DNA from 4 places in the Pantoea sp. C2G6 genome. Region 1 is predicted to be linked to each of the others. Evidence: predicted binding sites of a transcription regulator. Region 1 holds the regulator's gene; each other region holds the start of a gene.
The links. The regulator Fur, encoded in region 1, represses iron uptake genes when iron is present. The targets are predictions, from matches to a motif close to ATAATAATGAGAACNACTATCAA.
Positions count from the first base shown of each region.

Region 1 (4,333 bases):
TCCCTGAGCGGATTGAGCGGCTGGTGATGATCGATATTGCGCCGGTCGATTACCAGACCCGCCGCCACGATACCATTTTCGCCGCTATCCGGGCCGTTACCGCGGCGGGCGTCTCGTTACGCAGCGAGGCGGCGCAGGTGATGCGCGGAGTGATTGATGAAGAAGGCGTGATTCAGTTCCTGCTGAAGTCGTTTCATGAGGGCGAATGGCGTTTCAACGTGCCGGTGTTGTGGGATAACTACACCACTATCTCCGGCTGGCAGACGGTGCCCGCCTGGCCCCATCCGGCGCTGTTTATTCGCGGCGGTGACTCCAGCTACCTGGATAATCGCTACCGTGATGCGCTGCTGCAACAGTTTCCGGCGGCCCAGGCGCATGTGATTGGTGGCGCGGGTCATTGGGTGCATGCCGAGAAACCTGACGCGGTTTTGCGCAGCGTCCGTCGCTTTTTTGCGCTTTAAAAGCAAATACCTGGCACCCAGGGTTTAGGATTGGCGTCTGCGGTGAGCGTGAAGTATGATGGCGCGCTAAAATTTTGCCGCGGGTCAGTTGTGCTGCGGCAACGGCCCATAATTTATAATCTGCGCGTGAGTCTCCGACACCCGCACCCATTCAGTTTTACTAAGCCATGGCAAAAGAACACACTGACCGCACGACGCTCGATCTGTTTGCTGATGAGCGCCGTCCGGGTCGACCCAAAACCAGTCCGCTTTCGCGTGATGAACAGCTGCGTATCAATAAGCGCAATCAACTGAAACGTGACAAAGGACGCGGACTTCGCCGTGTCGAACTGAAAATGAACAGTGAAGCCGTCGAGGCACTCAATACGCTGGCAGAACAGCGCAATCTCAGCCGCAGCGAATTGATTGAACAGATGCTGCTGGCTCAGCTCAAACTGGATTAACGCGGGCAGATCGCACGCAGGAGCAAATGTCGAGGCTTTAACCGTTCCGCGGGTTTGCCTCGTCTGCTATTATTCGCTGAAATGTGCTGCGGCACACATCTCATCATCAGGATTTAAGAGGTTATTTTACTCATGGCACTCGTAGGCATCTTCTTCGGCAGCGATACCGGCAACACCGAAAATATTGCAAAAATGATCCAGAAACAGCTGGGTAAAGACGTTGCGGAAGTGCACGACATCGCGAAGAGCACAAAAGAAGATCTGGAAGCGTTTGACATCCTGCTGCTGGGTATTCCGACCTGGTACTACGGGGAAGCGCAGTGCGACTGGGATGACTTTTTCCCGACGCTGGAAGAGATCGATTTCAACGGCAAACTGGTTGCCCTGTTTGGCTGTGGCGACCAGGAAGATTACGCAGAATATTTCTGTGACGCGATGGGCACCATCCGCGACATTATCGAGCCGCACGGCGCGGTGATTGTCGGACACTGGCCAACTGAAGGCTATCACTTCGAAGCCTCGAAAGGCCTGGCTGATGATACCCACTTCCTCGGCCTGGCGATTGATGAAGATCGTCAGCCTGAGCTGACCAATGCGCGTGTTGAACAGTGGGTTAAGCAGATTTTTGATGAATTGCAGCTGAAAGAGATCCTCGAAGCCTGATCGACCCTCTCCGACTCAATGTGAGCGCCAGCTCACATTGAGGCAACGGAATTTCCTATAGAAATAATAGCCACATTTTTTTAACTTTCTCCGTTTAACCTGTAGAATACCCGCATCGATCTTCCGCTTATTTTCTCTGGCAACAGATAGAGCTAAGCGAAATGTTAATAGATAACGGTCAGAATCCTCGCCGGTCCGGTGACCTTCTCCCTGACACAGGATGATTCTGGCACGCCCGTTGAGTTTTCATTTCACCGCTTCAGTTCTATAATGAGACGCAAATGAGAATTGATATAGACAGATCGACATTCAAGGCGACAAGCCACAAAAGTGAATATTAGTAACAGGACAAAATCCGCATGACTGACAACAATACCGCATTAAAGAAGGCTGGCCTGAAAGTCACGCTGCCCAGACTAAAAATTCTGGAAGTGCTTCAGGAACCTGAGTGCCATCACGTCAGTGCGGAAGATTTGTACAAACGCCTGATCGACATCGGCGAAGAGATTGGTCTGGCTACCGTTTACCGCGTCCTGAACCAGTTTGATGATGCCGGTATCGTGACCCGTCACAACTTCGAAGGTGGCAAGTCCGTCTTTGAGCTGACGCAGCAGCATCATCATGATCATCTGATCTGCCTCGACTGCGGCAAAGTTATCGAATTCAGTGACGAGTCGATTGAAACGCGCCAGCGTGAAATCGCCACCCGTCACGGTATCAAACTGACTAACCACAGCCTCTATCTCTATGGACACTGTGCGCTGGGCGACTGCCGTGAAGATGAAACGCTGCACGACCAGTAAACCTGGGCAGCCTGAAACAGAAAAACCGGCCTGTGGCCGGTTTTTTTTCGTCAATTTTTCGTCACAACCTCAGGCAACCAGCGTTTCGTGCAGATAACGCCAGCGCGGAATCGAGCTGCTGCAATCCAGAATAGCCAGCGAGATCCGGCTCTGGTTGTCACCGTCCATCATCTGCATTTCACGATACTGAACGGTGATCTCATTTTCATGATGAGAGAGGATCACATGTTCACAGGTGGCGATGCGCATTCCCTCACGCTGCCCCTGCAACTGGCGAAAAAGATCTTCCACTTCGTTCAGGTTGTACTCTTTCCCTTTTGGGGTAACCATGCGAAATTCGGGGTGAAAGTAGGACATCAGCAGCTGAAAACTGTCGTCTGAACCGGCGGGCTGATTAAAAATACGTTCAATGAGCTGATGTAATACGACGACACTGTGTCTGGCTTCCTGGGCGAGAACTGTCATTTTTTTTCCTTCTGTAACTCGCGGGGCAACGTCTGAGAGCGCATAGCCTACCTGAAAGCTGTTAATTCACACCCGGAAATTGATTAATTTTTTTAAACTCAGATTTCTCTCACGGCGGCAGATTGATAGTGCAGAATCGAGGGCAGTATAAATGTCGGTGATGGCTGAAATCGGGCCAATAAAAAAGGGCGAACAGTCGCCCTTTTGTCATTTTGTGAGGTCAGCGAAAAATATTATTCGCCGGTTTTGGTCCAGGTATCCCGCAGACCAACGGTGCGGTTAAACACCAGCTGTGACGGTTTTGAATAGACGCTGTCGGCGCAGAAGTAGCCTTCACGCTCAAACTGGAATGGCACAGACGGCTCGGCGTCACGCAGACCAGGTTCCACAAAGCCCTGTTTGATGGTCAGGGAGTCAGGATTGATCACCGCGAGGAAGTCCTCTGCCGCGCCCGGATTCGGCACGCTGAACAGACGATCGTATAAGCGGAATTCGGCTGGCTGCGCGTGATCCGCAGAGACCCAGTGGATCACTCCTTTCACCTTGCGGCCATCGGCTGGATCTTTGCTCAGCGTATCCACGTCGCTGGTGCAGTAGATGCAGGTAATGTTGCCCGCTTCATCTTTTGCCACCCGTTCAGCGCGGATCACATAGGCGTTGCGCAGGCGCACTTCTTTGCCCAGCACCAGACGCTTATATTGCTTGTTCGCCTCTTCACGGAAATCGGCACGGTCGATCCAGATCTCACGGCTGAACGGCACTTCGCGCGTGCCCATCTCCGGCTTACCAGGATGGTTCGGCATGGTGACGATTTCGCTGTGGCCTGCTGGCAGGTTCTCGATCACCACTTTCAGCGGGTCCAGCACGGCCATCGCGCGTGGCGCGTTCTCGTTCAGATCGTCGCGAATGCAGGACTCCAGCGAGGCCATCTCTACGATATTATCCTGCTTGGTGACGCCAATGCGACGGCAGAACTCACGGATAGAGGCGGCGGTATAACCGCGACGGCGCAGACCTGACACGGTCAGCATCCGTGGATCGTCCCAGCCTTCTACATGCTTCTCGGTCACCAGCTGGGTCAGTTTACGCTTGGACATCACCGCATATTCGAGATTCAGGCGCGAAAACTCATACTGACGCGGATGCACCGGAATGGTGATGTTATCCAGCACCCAGTCATAGAGACGGCGGTTGTCCTGGAACTCCAGCGTACAGAGTGAATGGGTAATGCCTTCCAGCGCATCGGAGATGCAGTGGGTGAAGTCGTACATCGGGTAGATGCACCACTTGTTGCCGGTCTGATGGTGTTCCGCGAACTTAATACGGTAGAGCACCGGATCGCGCATTACGATAAAGCTGGAAGCCATGTCGATTTTCGCGCGCAGACAGGCGCTGCCTTCGGCAAACTCCCCGTTACGCATCTTCTCAAACAGCGCCAGGTTCTCTTCCACGCTGCGATCGCGATAAGGACTGTTTTTACCCGGTTCCTTCAGGGTGC
Region 1 covers NZ_JBGMNJ010000020.1:9,802-14,134, reverse strand. The annotation lists gene ybfF (esterase) at 1-461, shown strand, start outside; gene ybfE (LexA regulated protein) at 629-904, shown strand; gene fldA (flavodoxin FldA) at 1,037-1,567, shown strand; gene fur (ferric iron uptake transcriptional regulator) at 1,927-2,370, shown strand; gene ACCW71_RS19195 (hypothetical protein) at 2,440-2,835, opposite strand; gene glnS (glutamine--tRNA ligase) at 3,069-4,333, opposite strand, start outside.

Region 2 (4,333 bases), on a different contig from region 1:
CCGCACCGGACTGACCCGGCCACCGCCCAGCGCGCCGGTCAGCGCCACCAGCAGTGACGCCAGCAGCGCGCCGCTAAAGGCAAAGCCGAGCCAGTCGGCCGGTGAATCAGCCCCCGCCAGGGCGATCCCCAGCACCACCGCAAACCCCGCCCCGGCGTTAACGCCAAGCAGACCCGGATCGGCCAGCGGATTGCGCGTCAGACTCTGCATCAGCGCGCCCGCCACGCCCAGACCGATGCCCGCCAGCAGCCCGGCCAGGGTTCGCGGCAGCCGGGCGTCACGCACGATGACGCAATCGGCGCTGGCGCAGCTGGTCAGCAGAGCACGGCTGACCTCATGCAAGGGGATGGCTTTAGCGCCAAACATCAGGCTGAGCGCCAGCAGCAGCAACAGCAGCATCCCTGAAGCGGCTATCACACGGAGTTGAGGCATAACGTTTAAACCTTCAGCGATTGGCATCACTCGTCATTGAGATCGTGAGAGCTGTTATGGGTTATCTTCACGCGCAAATGCGCCGGATGGTTTAACAAACAGCGCCTCCAGTCGCGTCAGCAGGTTGCTGGCGCTGTAGTAGTCGAGCCGGAAGCTATCCAGCCCCAGCGCATAAACCGCCCGATCGCGCACCGCCGGAGTCTGTGCCAGGAAAGGATTGTTCATCACCCGGCTGGCCGTCTGCGGGTCAGCGGCAAACAGCAGGTAACTCTGACCATTCAGCCCGGCCGCCAGATTTTCGCCGGAGAGCTGAATAATATCCTTACGCGCGCCCATGCTGTGGCCGCGCTGGAGCGTGGCTGGCGGCGTCGCCAGGGTGAAGCCCAGCTGTTGCAGTAACTGTCCCTGCGCCGATGCCGCCGTCCAGAGGTTGACCGCCCGGCCATCGCCGTTCCAGACCAGCGCCGACACCGGCTGCGCTGGCCGCGTCATGCTGGCCTTTAACGCCCTGGCCCGCGCCGCAAATTCCGCGATTCGTGCAGCGGCCTCAGCTTCGCGCCCGGTCGCCTCGCCCAGCAGCGTGACCAGTTGCTGCCAGCTTTTATCGTCGTAGTTGACCACCAGCACCGGCGCAATGGCGGCGAGCTGATCAACCAGTTTTATCGCCGAATCGTTACCGGTGGCGCTGACCACAATCAGGTCCGGCGCTTCGGCCGCGATCGCTTCCGCATCGGGTTCACCGATATAGAGACGCTTCACCGCGCGCTGTTTCGCCACCGCGCCCCACTGCCGGAAGAATCCGGTTTCATCGGCCAGCCGGCTGCCTGGCGCGGTGGCACCACTGGCCACCACCGGCGCGTCAATCGCCAGCAGCGAACCGGTGAGGGTCACGCTGGTCGAGACGATACGTGCCGGTGCCTGTTTCAGCGTCACGTTGCCGCTGGCGCTGGCTACCGTACGCGGCCAGCCACTCTCCGCCCTGATGGAAAAGCAGAGCAGGCTGAGAAAAAACAGCGTTATCGCCGACGTTACACCACTTTTAGTCATCACTTTTCGTCCCTTTCCCCCGGATAGCCAGAGCGGCTATTTGTGCGGATTTAACCGCGAAAGCCCGCCGTATCTCCGCCTGATTATTGACAGCTGCGGCTAATCGACGTAGGTTACATCACAATAATACAAATGATAATCATTATTAGTTACCTTATCATTTATAGGCGGAATTATGGTGGAATCACAGACGTTTGAACACCCCCAGCTGCACGATTTTTCGGCGCTGTGTCGCGGTTTTCTGTTTACCTCGCCCTGGCAAAGCCTCACCACTCAGGGCTGCTTTACCACGCTCAACGCGCCGGTTATTGAAGGCGATCGGCTGACGGGCGACTTTCAGCAGCAGCTGCGGCACCACTTTGCCTGTGCCAGAAAACAGGGCATTGCGAAGCCGCTGCTGGTGGGCGCGATCCCCTTTGATGTGACTCAGCCTGCGGCGCTGTTTATCCCTGAGTCCTGTCAGACCTTTAATCGTAGCGATCTGAACCGCCGCGCCTTCAGGGATGAGGCCGCTCTGCCCCGGATACGCCGCCGCGCGGCCATCCCGGATCATGCCATCTTCACCGCGATGGTTAGCCAGGCGGTCGCCGCCACCCGGCGCGGCGAGCTGGATAAAGTGGTGCTGTCGCGCCTGCTGGATATTGTGGCTGAAGAGCCGGTTGATACCGTCGCGCTGATGGCGCGCGTCGTGGCACAGAATCCCGACAGCTATCACTTTCACCTGCCGCTGCCCGACGGCGGCGTGCTGGTCGGTGCCAGCCCTGAGCTGATGATCCGCAAGCAGGGCACGCACTTTTGCTCCTGTCCGCTGGCAGGCTCTGCGCCGCGCCAGCGCGATGCGCAGCGCGACCAGGACGCAGGCCGCAGCCTGATGGACTCCGCTAAAGATCGCCATGAACATAAGCTGGTGACGGATGCGATGCGCACCCGGCTACAGCCGCGTAGCCGGTTACTCGCCGTGCCCGAGGTGCCGTCGCTGCTGACCACCGCCACACTCTGGCACCTCGCCACAGAGATTCGCGGAGAAGTGGCGGATGCGCATGAAAATGCGCTGTCGCTCGCCTGCCTGCTGCATCCGACCCCGGCACTCAGCGGCTTCCCGCATCACGCAGCCTGGCCGCTGATTCAGCAGCTTGAGCCGTTTGAGCGTCAGCTGTTTGGCGGCATCGTCGGCTGGTGTGATGACCAGGGTAATGGCGAATGGGTGGTGACTATCCGCTGCGGCACGGTGCATGGGACGCGGGTGCGGCTGTTTGCCGGTGCCGGGATCGTCGCCGGTTCCCAGCCGGAACCGGAGTGGCGGGAAACCGGCGTCAAACTCGACACCATGCTGCGCGCTTTTGGACTGCAATAAAGGAACCTGTATGACCCTCTGCTACAGCCGCTGGCCCGCCGATCTGGCCGCGCGCTACCGTGAAAAAGGCTACTGGCTGGATCGGCCAATGAGCGAGATCCCCGACCGTCACACGCAGCGTGACAGCGTGGCGGTGATCGATGGCGAGCGGCAGTTCAGCTATCGCCAGCTGGCCCGATTAAGTGACAACCTGGCGGCGGCGTTGCGGCGTCGCGGTCTTAAACCGGGTGATACCGCGCTGGTGCAGCTCGGCAACGTGGCGGAGTTTTACCTGACGCTGTTTGCGCTGTTTAAGATTGGCGTCGCGCCGGTCAACGCGCTGTTCAGCCATCAGCGTACCGAACTGACCGCTTACGCCAGCCAGATTGCCCCCCGCCTGCTGATTGCCGATCGCCACCATCCGCTGTTCGCCGATGACGCCTTTATTACGCAGCTCCGCCGCGATCACGCCTCACTGCGCCAGGTGCTGCTGCTTAATGAAAGCCAGACAGAAAACAGCCTCGCCGCCCTGCTGGCTGAACCGGCTGACCACTTTATGGCAACCCCTGTCGCAGCGGATGAGGTGGCCTTTTTCCAGCTGTCGGGCGGCACCACCGGCACGCCCAAACTGATCCCGCGGACCCATAACGACTACTACTACAGCATCCGCGAAAGTGACGTTATCTGCGGCGTCACCGCTGAAACCCGTTACCTGATCGCCCTGCCCGCCGCGCACAACTTTCCGCTGAGCTCACCGGGCGCGCTGGGGGTCTTTTACGCTGGCGGACAGGTGATTCTGGCGGCCGACCCCAGCGCTACCCGCTGCTTCCCGCTGATTGAGCAGTATCAGATCACCGATACCGGCCTGGTGCCGCCCGCCGTCACCCTGTGGCTACAGGCGATTCAGGAGGCGGGCAGCAACGCCCCGCTGCGCTCACTGCAACGGATGCAGGTCGGCGGCGCGAAGCTCGGCGAAGCGCTGGCCGCGCGTATTCAGAACGAGATTGGCTGTCGCCTGCAACAGGTGTTTGGTATGGCGGAGGGCCTGGTCAACTACACCCGGCTGGATGACGATGAACAGACCATTCTCACCACCCAGGGACGCCCAATCTCCCCGGATGATGAGGTCTGGGTGGCCGATGAACAGGGCAATCCGCTGCCGCCCGGCGCCACCGGTCGCCTGATGACGCGCGGCCCCTATACCTTTCGCGGTTACTACCAGAGCCCGGAACATAGCGCTGCCAGCTTTGATGAGCAGGGCTTTTACTGCTCCGGCGATCTGATTGCGATCACCCCGCAGGGCAACATCATTGTGCAGGGCCGGGAGAAAGATCAGATCAACCGGGGCGGTGAAAAGATCGCCGCCGAAGAGATCGAAAACCTGCTGCAACGCCATCCCGCGGTGATCCAGGCCGCGCTGGTGCCGATGAGCGACGCGCTGATGGGAGAGAAGAGCTGTGCGTTTATCGTTGCGCGCCAGCCCGTTAAACCAGCGGCGCTGCGTCGCCACCTGCGTGAACT
Region 2 covers NZ_JBGMNJ010000008.1:61,073-65,405, reverse strand. The annotation lists gene fepD (Fe(3+)-siderophore ABC transporter permease) at 1-432, opposite strand, end outside; gene fepB (Fe2+-enterobactin ABC transporter substrate-binding protein) at 487-1,479, opposite strand; gene ACCW71_RS12445 (isochorismate synthase) at 1,655-2,833, shown strand; gene ACCW71_RS12440 ((2,3-dihydroxybenzoyl)adenylate synthase) at 2,844-4,333, shown strand, end outside.
Region 2: ACCW71_RS12445 (isochorismate synthase) is a predicted target of Fur. The motif match lies at 1,606-1,628, and genes of this name have one in related genera.

Region 3 (4,333 bases), on a different contig from region 1:
GCCAGCGAATAGATCACCGAGTTATGGCTGGGCGGGGTCAGCACCGCCTGCACCGAGCCGCTGGCGGTGACGGCGGCGGCGAAGTCGCGCGGGTAGCCTTTCTCCTCCATCTGCGGAATCATCACCGAGCCGATGGAGGCGGTATCCGCCACCGACGAACCGGAAATCGCGCCGAAGAAAGTTGAGGCGACAATGTTCACCAGCGAGAGGCCACCGCGGATAAAACCGACAAAAATATAGGCGAAATTGACCAGCCGCCGGGCGATCCCGCCCTCAGCCATAATCGCCCCCGCCAGGATAAAGAACGGGATGGTCAGCAGCGAAAATTTGTTAATGCCGTTAGTAATCTGGATCACCACCGCTTCCAGCGGCAGATCGATCCACCAGGCCCCGATAAAGGCGCTGAGCCCGACCGCAAACGCCACCGGAAACCCCACCAGCAGCAACACCAGTAAACTGCCTAATAATATCAATGCGTCCATCTTCCGCTCCGGTTTAGTGGGTGCCGCCCAGCGTGACAATTGGCCGCTGGCTCTGATCGCCGGTCAGCAATCGCTCAATAACAAACAGCAGGGTGAAGAGTGCGCCAATCGGGATCGGCAGATACATCTCGCCGTAGGAGACCGCGGGCAGGGAGGCGAGCGTCTGCACCCACATCGCTTCGCACAGGCTGTAGCTGGCCTGAAAGATCACCAGACAGGTGATGATCATCAGCAGATCGCAGAGCCGCAGCAGCAGGCGCTGAGCGGCGGGCGACAGGCGATCGGTCATCATCGAGACACAGATATGCGTACCGGCGCGCAGTCCGACCGGCGCGCCGATAAAGGTAAAAATAATCATGCAGATTATGGCGACCGGTTCCGGCCAGGAGAGCGCGCCGTTCATCACGTAGCGGGCGAAGATCCCGATCGGGATCACCGTCACCATGATCATCAGCGCCAGCGCAGCGACCAGCATGCAGAGCAGATAGAGCCCATCCATCAGACGTGTATAAGCAGACATAATTGATACCTGATTAAACACGCCACACCGCAGTGTGGCGCGGGGAGGGTTATTTCACCTCAGCGATCCGGGTCATCAGATCCTGATATTTGCCGCCAAACTGATCGCGCACCGGCTGGGTCGCCTTGACGAAATAGTCGCGGTCGGTCTGCTGGAAGGTCACGCCACCCGCCTTCATTTTGGCGATGGACTGTTCGGTATAGGTCGCCCAGAGCTGACGCTCCTCATCCTGCGCCTCTTTGCCGAGCTTTTTCAGCAACGTCTGATCGTCCGGTTTCAGGCGATCCCAGGCGCGTTTTGAGAACAGGATCATCTCCGGCTGAATAAAGTGGCCGGTAAGGGTGTAGTACTTCGCCACCGGCAGATAGTTATGGGCGACAAAGGTCGGTGGGTTGTTCTCGGTGCCATCGACCACGCCGGTCTGCATCGCGCTGAACACCTCACTGACGCCCATCGCCACCGGGTTGGCACCCATCGCTTTCAGCGTTGCCAGCGAGATGGCGCTGTTCTGGACGCGGATCTTCATGCCTTTGAGATCTTCCGGTTTGGCCAGCGGCTTTTTGGTGATCATGTTGCGCTCACCGGCGTCGGTCCAGCCCAGGAACACCATGCGGGCGTTGGGGTCCTTATCAAATTTGCTGGCGATCTCCTGACCAATCTCGCCATCCAGCACTTTGTGCATATGGTCCACATCGCGGAAAACGTAGGGCAGCGTCAGCACGCTGGTCTCCGGCGCAATCGAGGTGACCGGGGCCAGCGAGACGCGGATCATATCGATGGCGCCCAGCTGTACCTGCTGTAGCGTCTGATCTTCATCACCCAGCACGCCACCGGCGTAGATTTTCATCTCCAGCCGTCCATCGGTCGCCTGCTTCAGTTTGTCACCCATATGCTGTAACGCGACCACCGTGGGATAACCGGCAGGCTGCACTTCAGCCACTTTAATCACCTGTGCCGAGGCGGCAGCGCTCACCATCATCGCCGCCAGGGCACCGGCCAGGCCTGTTTTTGTCATTCTCATTATGTTGTCTCCCGCTGAGGTAGGACGGCGTCCGGGTTCGGGGGGAACCGGAGAGGACCGTGTGGAAGCCAGCATAGTGAAAAGCGGCGTCAGTAAAATGCAGCGATGCTGATTGAATGAATGCCATCACATTTTGAAACGTTGTTTTAATAAATTTTCATGCGACTTCACATTTTAGAAACATGCTCGCAAATTTTGTATAAACCGAGTGAATTGCCGGTCAACGACAGCGATCGGGTTTGTAAATACTAATGAGAACTACTATCAATTCGCCGTTAGTTTGTTATTATTTGCGCTTGTTCCGCATCCCTGTAGAAGAAGTTGGAGAAGCAGCGTGGTAGCCAGCGATTTGATGCAGACGGACCTCTCCGTCTGGGGCATGTATCAGCATGCCGATACCGTGGTAAAGGTCGTCATGATTGGCCTGTTACTGGCCTCGGTCGTGACCTGGGCAATTTTCTTCGGCAAATATGCCGAACTCAGCGCCGCGAAACGTCGCCTGAAGCGTGAGCAGCTGGCGCTGGGTGAAGCCCGCAGTCTGCATGACGCCGCCCGCATCGCCGGCGCGTTTACTGCGCACAGCCACAGCCTGGCGCTGCTGAACGATGCGCAGAACGAACTTGAACTGTCGGCGGGCGTGGAAGACACCAACGGCATTAAAGATCGCACCAGCTTCCGTCTGGAGCGTCGCGTCGCCGCTTTCGGCCGCCATGCCGGGCGCGGCAACGGTTTCCTGGCGACCATCGGTTCCGTCGCGCCGTTTATCGGTCTGTTCGGCACCGTCTGGGGCATCATGAACAGCTTTATCGGCATCGCCAAAACCCAGACCACCAATCTGGCGGTGGTGGCACCCGGTATCGCCGAAGCGCTGCTGGCGACCGCGATTGGTCTGGTGGCGGCGATCCCGGCGGTGGTGATCTACAACGTCTTTGCCCGGATGATCGCGAACTACAAAGCCTCGCTGGGGGATGTCGCCGCGCAGGTGCTGCTGTTGCAGAGCCGCGATATTGACCTGGGCACCGTCGCCCCTGAGGTTCCGCGTCCGGCGACCGCCCAGAAACTGCGCTTAGGGTAAGTTCTTATGGCCATGCGATTAAACGACGATCTGGAAACCGATGGTGAAATGCATGAGATCAACGTGACGCCGTTTATCGACGTCATGCTGGTGCTGCTGATCATCTTTATGGTGGCCGCGCCGCTGGCCACGGTTGATGTGCGCGTTAATCTGCCCGCCTCGACCAGCACACCGCAGCCGCGCCCGGAAAAACCGGTTTACCTGTCGATCAAAGCGGACAAGCAGCTCTATATCGGTAACGATCCGGTGACGCCCGCGTCGCTGGTGAGTGTGCTGACCAGCCAGACCCAGGGCAACAAAGAGACCACCATTTTCTTCCAGGCGGATAAGTCGGTGGATTATGAAACGCTGATGAGCGTGATGGATCAGCTGCGCACGGCGGGCTATCTGAAAATTGGTCTGATGGGCATGGAAACCGTGAAGAAATAGCGGGTTATCCGGTACGGAAACAGGGCGGCTGAGCGATCAGCCGCCTTTTTTATTGCCGCTTGTGGCCGGATGAAATCAGGCAAAGCGGCAAAACCGCCGATCACTTATGCTGCTCATGGGTGATTGTTAATTGGTTGTTACGTATTTACATAGATTTGTAAAGTGCAATGGTGAGCCAGCTCACATTAATCGGCGGCGATGCAGGCTAAAACGGCTTAAAAACTACAGGAAGCCGATATGCGTCACACCCCGTCTTTACAAAAAGCGCCGAAAAGCGCAGCCAGAACCATCTTCAATGTCACCAGTGGTAACTTCCTGGAGATGTACGATTTTATGGTGTTTGGCTACTACGCCACCGCGATTGCCAAAACCTTCTTTCCGGGTGATGACCCGTTCGCCTCTTTAATGCTGACCCTGATGACCTTTGGCGCTGGCTTCCTGATGCGCCCGCTGGGGGCGATTATTCTGGGGGCCTATATCGACCATCACGGCCGTCGCAAAGGGCTGTTGCTGACGCTCGGCCTGATGGCGATCGGCACCCTGACCATCGCGCTGGTGCCGGGTTACGCCACCCTGGGCGCGGCAGCGCCGATTCTGATCCTGCTGGGACGGCTGTTACAGGGCTTCTCGGCGGGCGTCGAGCTGGGCGGGGTATCGGTCTACCTGGCAGAGGTTGCGCCGGAAGGACGTAAAGGTTTCTTCGTCAGCTGGCAGTCGGGCAGTCAGCAGATTGCGGTGATCTTTGCCGCCCTGCTGGGTCTGGCGCTGAATCATCTGCTGGCGAAAGAAGCGGTGACAGAGTGGGG
Region 3 covers NZ_JBGMNJ010000010.1:64,573-68,905, forward strand. The annotation lists gene ACCW71_RS14315 (TRAP transporter large permease) at 1-482, opposite strand, end outside; gene ACCW71_RS14320 (TRAP transporter small permease) at 496-1,002, opposite strand; gene ACCW71_RS14325 (TRAP transporter substrate-binding protein) at 1,052-2,023, opposite strand; gene exbB (tol-pal system-associated acyl-CoA thioesterase) at 2,376-3,098, shown strand; gene exbD (TonB system transport protein ExbD) at 3,105-3,527, shown strand; gene ACCW71_RS14340 (MFS transporter) at 3,765-4,333, shown strand, end outside.
Region 3: exbB (tol-pal system-associated acyl-CoA thioesterase) is a predicted target of Fur. The motif match lies at 2,269-2,291, and genes of this name have one in related genera.

Region 4 (4,333 bases), on a different contig from region 1:
CAGCACCTGCTCCGCGTCATAGCGCTGATGACGCCGCATCTTTTTAATTTCAGCCGCCAGCCGCGCCGCCAGGGCAGCCAGCGACTCTGCCGGATCGTAACGTACCGCCAGCGGCAGCACGTTGATCACCGGCCCGGTGGCGCAGAGCGCGGCGGAGCCGATGCGACGCATAAAGATGAAACCGGCGGCAAAATCGTTTTGCCCGCTGAGACGCGCCAGCCACAACGCCACCAGCGCCAGAGCGCAGTCCGCCGCGCTGAGATCCTGCTGTCGGGTTGAACTCAGCAGCGCCTGAAAAGCGCGGCGATCCACCGTCACCCGATGGCGCAGCAGATCGATCGTGGCGCTTTCACCAGCCAGCGGCTGAGGGGAGAGCGAGGCGGGCGCGGGCAGCTGCGCCACGCTCTCCCGCCAGAACTGCCGATCGCGCTGCCAGCCAGCGGAGTGCTGGTAACGCTGATACTCCGCCACGACCTCGCTGAACGGCACAAACGGCGTCGGTTCCGGCGTGTCGCCGCGAAGCCGGGCGTTGTAGATCGTGGCGATCCGGCGGGTCAGGGCGGCAAAGCTGAAACCATCGACCACCAGATGATGGTAACGCTGATACCAGTACCAGTGCGCCTCTCCCAGCCGTAGCAGGCTGTGATGGCAGAGCGCGGCTCCGCTCAGCACCCGCAGATCGCCAGCGAGGTCCCGCTGCATCAGGGCGCGCGCCGCCGCGTCAGGATCGGCCGCGTCACGCAGATCGATCACCTCAGGCGGGCGAAAAGAGGCGTCGGCTGGCCACTGGACAGGTTCGCCCTCCCGCTCGCCAAACGCCATCTTCAGCGTATCCGCCTCCTGCATACCCTCGAGGATCGCGCTGACCAGCAGTGCGCTGTTCAGTTCACCGCGCAGCTCGACAAAATGCGCCACTGCGTAGGCATTGGCATGGGGTGAGAGCTGATCCGCCATCCAGATCCCGGGTTGAGCCGCCACCAGCGGCAACGTTTGCTGTGGGTGCTGGCTGATCTCAGACATGGTCACTCCGGCTGGCGTCACCGATCACCGGGCGAATATCGTGCCACTGTTCGTTCAGCCAGCTCAGGCAGCGGCCCTGCGGCTGCGGACCAAATACCGGTCGCCATCCGGCCGGAATCGCCGCAAAGGCGGGCCACAGGCTGTACTGCTGGTGGTCGTTTATCAGTACGTGACAATCCTGCTGTGGATCGTCGAAAGGGTTGAGTTGCTGCATGTCGGTCTCCTGTCCGCAATATCCGGGCGAGCTCACGTCGCGCTTCTGTCGATTGCTGTGGCGGTCAGCGATGGCTAAAAGGCGGGGCGTCAGCGCGTTACCGCTGTGGCCACAGGGCTTTCAGCCCGGCCAGCACGCCTCCGCGCCAGCACAGCGCATCGTGACCGCCTTCAATCGGGTGGTAGCTGACCTGATGCCCGGCCGCCGTCAGGTCACGCTGAAACTGCTGGTTCGCCGCCAGGATCAGCCGCTCGCGGCGTCCCGCCTCCAGGTAAAAGCGGCGCGGGGGAGCCTGAAGCAGACCCTGCTGTAGCTGCTGCGACAGCCAGCCGCCCTGCTCGCCACGCGCGGGCCACCAGAACGAGCCAGAGAGAGAGACCGCCCCGCCAAAGGTTTGCGGCCAGCGCAGGGTGGCGTAAGCGGCAGCAAGGCCGCCGAAACTCTGCCCGACCACCAGCGTGTTGTCCCCGGCCTGGAACGGTGCCCACTGCTGAATCAGCGGCAGCAGTTCCTGCTGAACCGCCAGCCAGAAGTCGGGATCACAGGTCAGCTCCCGCGACCGCTGTTCGCGATCGATAACGTCGATCATCACGTAGACCGCGGGCGGCAGTTCGCCGGCGTCGGTGAGCTGCTGCAATGGACCGGCGACCGGCATGCTGTGCGCCCAGAACTGACCATCCAGCAGCAGTGCCAGCGGGCGAGGAGCGGCATCGGCGGCACCGGTGGTGTGGATCCAGATCTGACGCTGATTGCCCAGCCGTTCGCTGCGCCACCGCTGCGATTGCAGCGGGATACCGGCGGCATCACCCCGATCAACCGCGCGCCATACCGACTGGTCGGGCGCGTCCGGCAGATGCAGCGGAGAGATCGGCATCCCGCGTCCGCCTGACCAGCTGCGCAGCGGATTAAGCGGGTCACTTTGCGCCTGCGGAAATTTCTGACGCCACCACTGCCGCAGCGCCTGCATATCCGCCGGGCCGGTAAAGGTTTCCGCCTGACGGTCGGGTATCAGGCAGTAGCTGCCGCGCCAGTCGGCGGGCAGGGTGGTCTGCCACCACCAGAGATCGGTACCGGCAAGCGGTGTTAACGAAACGGGCGCGGCGCAATGATGATGATCGGTTACGCCAGTGATGTTGATCCAGACGCGCCGGGTCTCTGAGCGCCGCGCGTCTCCCTGTGGATCGCGCCAGAAAAAGGTGACCTGACAGCGGCCGTTTGCGGCGGGTTCAATCAGGGGAAGCCCCCGTTGCTGCTGCTGTTGCCACCAGGCCTCACTGCCGGTGAATGGGTTTAACCACGTCCTGTACGCCATCGTTCAATTGCCCCTGAGTAGGGTTATAAATGCTATAAGCAATAGTATTGATAATTATTTGCATTTGCAATAATCTGTTTCCGCTCAACAGGGAGCGCACGCATTCACTCTGCCGCACCCGCTTTCAGCAGGGGCAAAGCACAGCTGAAGCGGGCCTGAAGAGAGGCGGAATGCGTGGCAGGCAAGGTTATGACCTTTTCACCGGCGCGCTGGCAGTGGCATCTCCGCGGGTTATCCAGGAACAGAAAAATGACAAAGTTATCCCGGCTTTCGTTAGCCATTATGATTGCATCTGGTTTCACCACCTCTCTCCTCTCTTCCGGCACAGGCGCAGCCAGCCCGGACAGCACTGCTTCAGAAACTCCACACGAGAGCACCCTGCTGGTGACGGCGGCCGAGCAGACGCTTCAGGCTCCCGGCGTATCGACCATTACCGCGGAGGAGATCAAAAAACATCCCCCGGCGCGCGATGTCGCTGAAATCATCCGTACCATGCCTGGCGTTAACCTGACCGGTAACTCCACCAGCGGCCAGCGCGGTAATAATCGTCAGATCGACATTCGCGGCATGGGCCCGGAAAACACCCTGATTCTGATCGATGGCCTGCCGGTCACCAGCCGCAACGCCGTGCGGCTTGGCTGGCGTGGCGAGCGCGACACCCGCGGTGACAGCAGCTGGGTGCCGCCAGAGATGATTGACCATATCGAGGTAATCCGCGGTCCGGCCGCGGCCCGTTACGGCAACGGCGCGGCGGGCGGCGTGGTGAACATCATCACCAAAAAAGCGCTGGATAATCAGTGGCACGGTTCCTGGAGTGCCTATTACAACCTGCCGCAGCACAAGGATGAAGGCGCGTCGAGGCGCACTAACTTCAGTCTGGAAGGACCGCTGGGCGAGGAGGTCAGCTTCCGGCTTTACGGCGGTCTGGCAAAAACCCAGGCCGACGCTTACGACATTAACGAAGGCCATGCCGCGCAGCGCACCGGCAGCTATGCCGGCTCCTATCCGGCGGGGCGGGAAGGTTCGGTGAATAAAGATGTTCACGCGCTGCTGCGCTGGGCGTTTGCGCCGATGCAGGCGCTGGAGCTGGGGGCCGGTTACAGCCGTCAGGGCAACCTCTATGCCGGTGACACCCAGAACACCAACACCAGCGCGCTGGTAAAAAGTCAGTATGGTAACGAGACTAACCGGCTCTATCGCCAGAATTTCTCCCTGAAGTGGACCGGCGCCTGGGATAACGGCATCAGCACCACCAGCTATGCTCAGTATGAAAACACCCGCAACTCGCGGCTGAATGAGGGGCTGGCGGGCGGCACCGAAGGGATCTTCTCCAATAGCCATTTCAACACCATCCAGCTGGATGACGTGCTGCTGCACAGCGAGATCGCGCTTCCTTTTGAGTGGCTGGTGAATCAGACCGCCACCTTTGGCACCGAATGGAATCAGCAGCGGATGAAGGACCCCTCATCGACCAGCCAGGCGGCCAACTACGGATCGATTCCCGGCATCGCCACCACCGGGCGTTCGCCTTATTCGCAGGCGGAGATCTTCTCACTGTTTGCCGAAGACAATCTTGAACTGACCGACAGCACCATGCTGACGCCGGGGCTGCGGTTCGATCATCACTCGATTGCTGGTGATAACTGGAGCCCGTCGCTGAATCTGTCCCAGCAGCTGGGCGATGCGTTCACCCTGAAAATGGGGATCGCCCGTGCCTATAAAGCGCCGAGCCTCTACCAGACCAACCCGAACTATCTGCTCTACAGCAATGGCCAGGGCTGCGCCGC
Region 4 covers NZ_JBGMNJ010000008.1:70,683-75,015, forward strand. The annotation lists gene ACCW71_RS12470 (enterobactin synthase subunit F) at 1-1,020, opposite strand, end outside; gene ACCW71_RS12475 (MbtH family protein) at 1,013-1,234, opposite strand; gene fes (enterochelin esterase) at 1,332-2,546, opposite strand; gene ACCW71_RS12485 (TonB-dependent siderophore receptor) at 2,796-4,333, shown strand, end outside.
Region 4: fes (enterochelin esterase) is a predicted target of Fur. The motif match lies at 2,588-2,610, and genes of this name have one in related genera.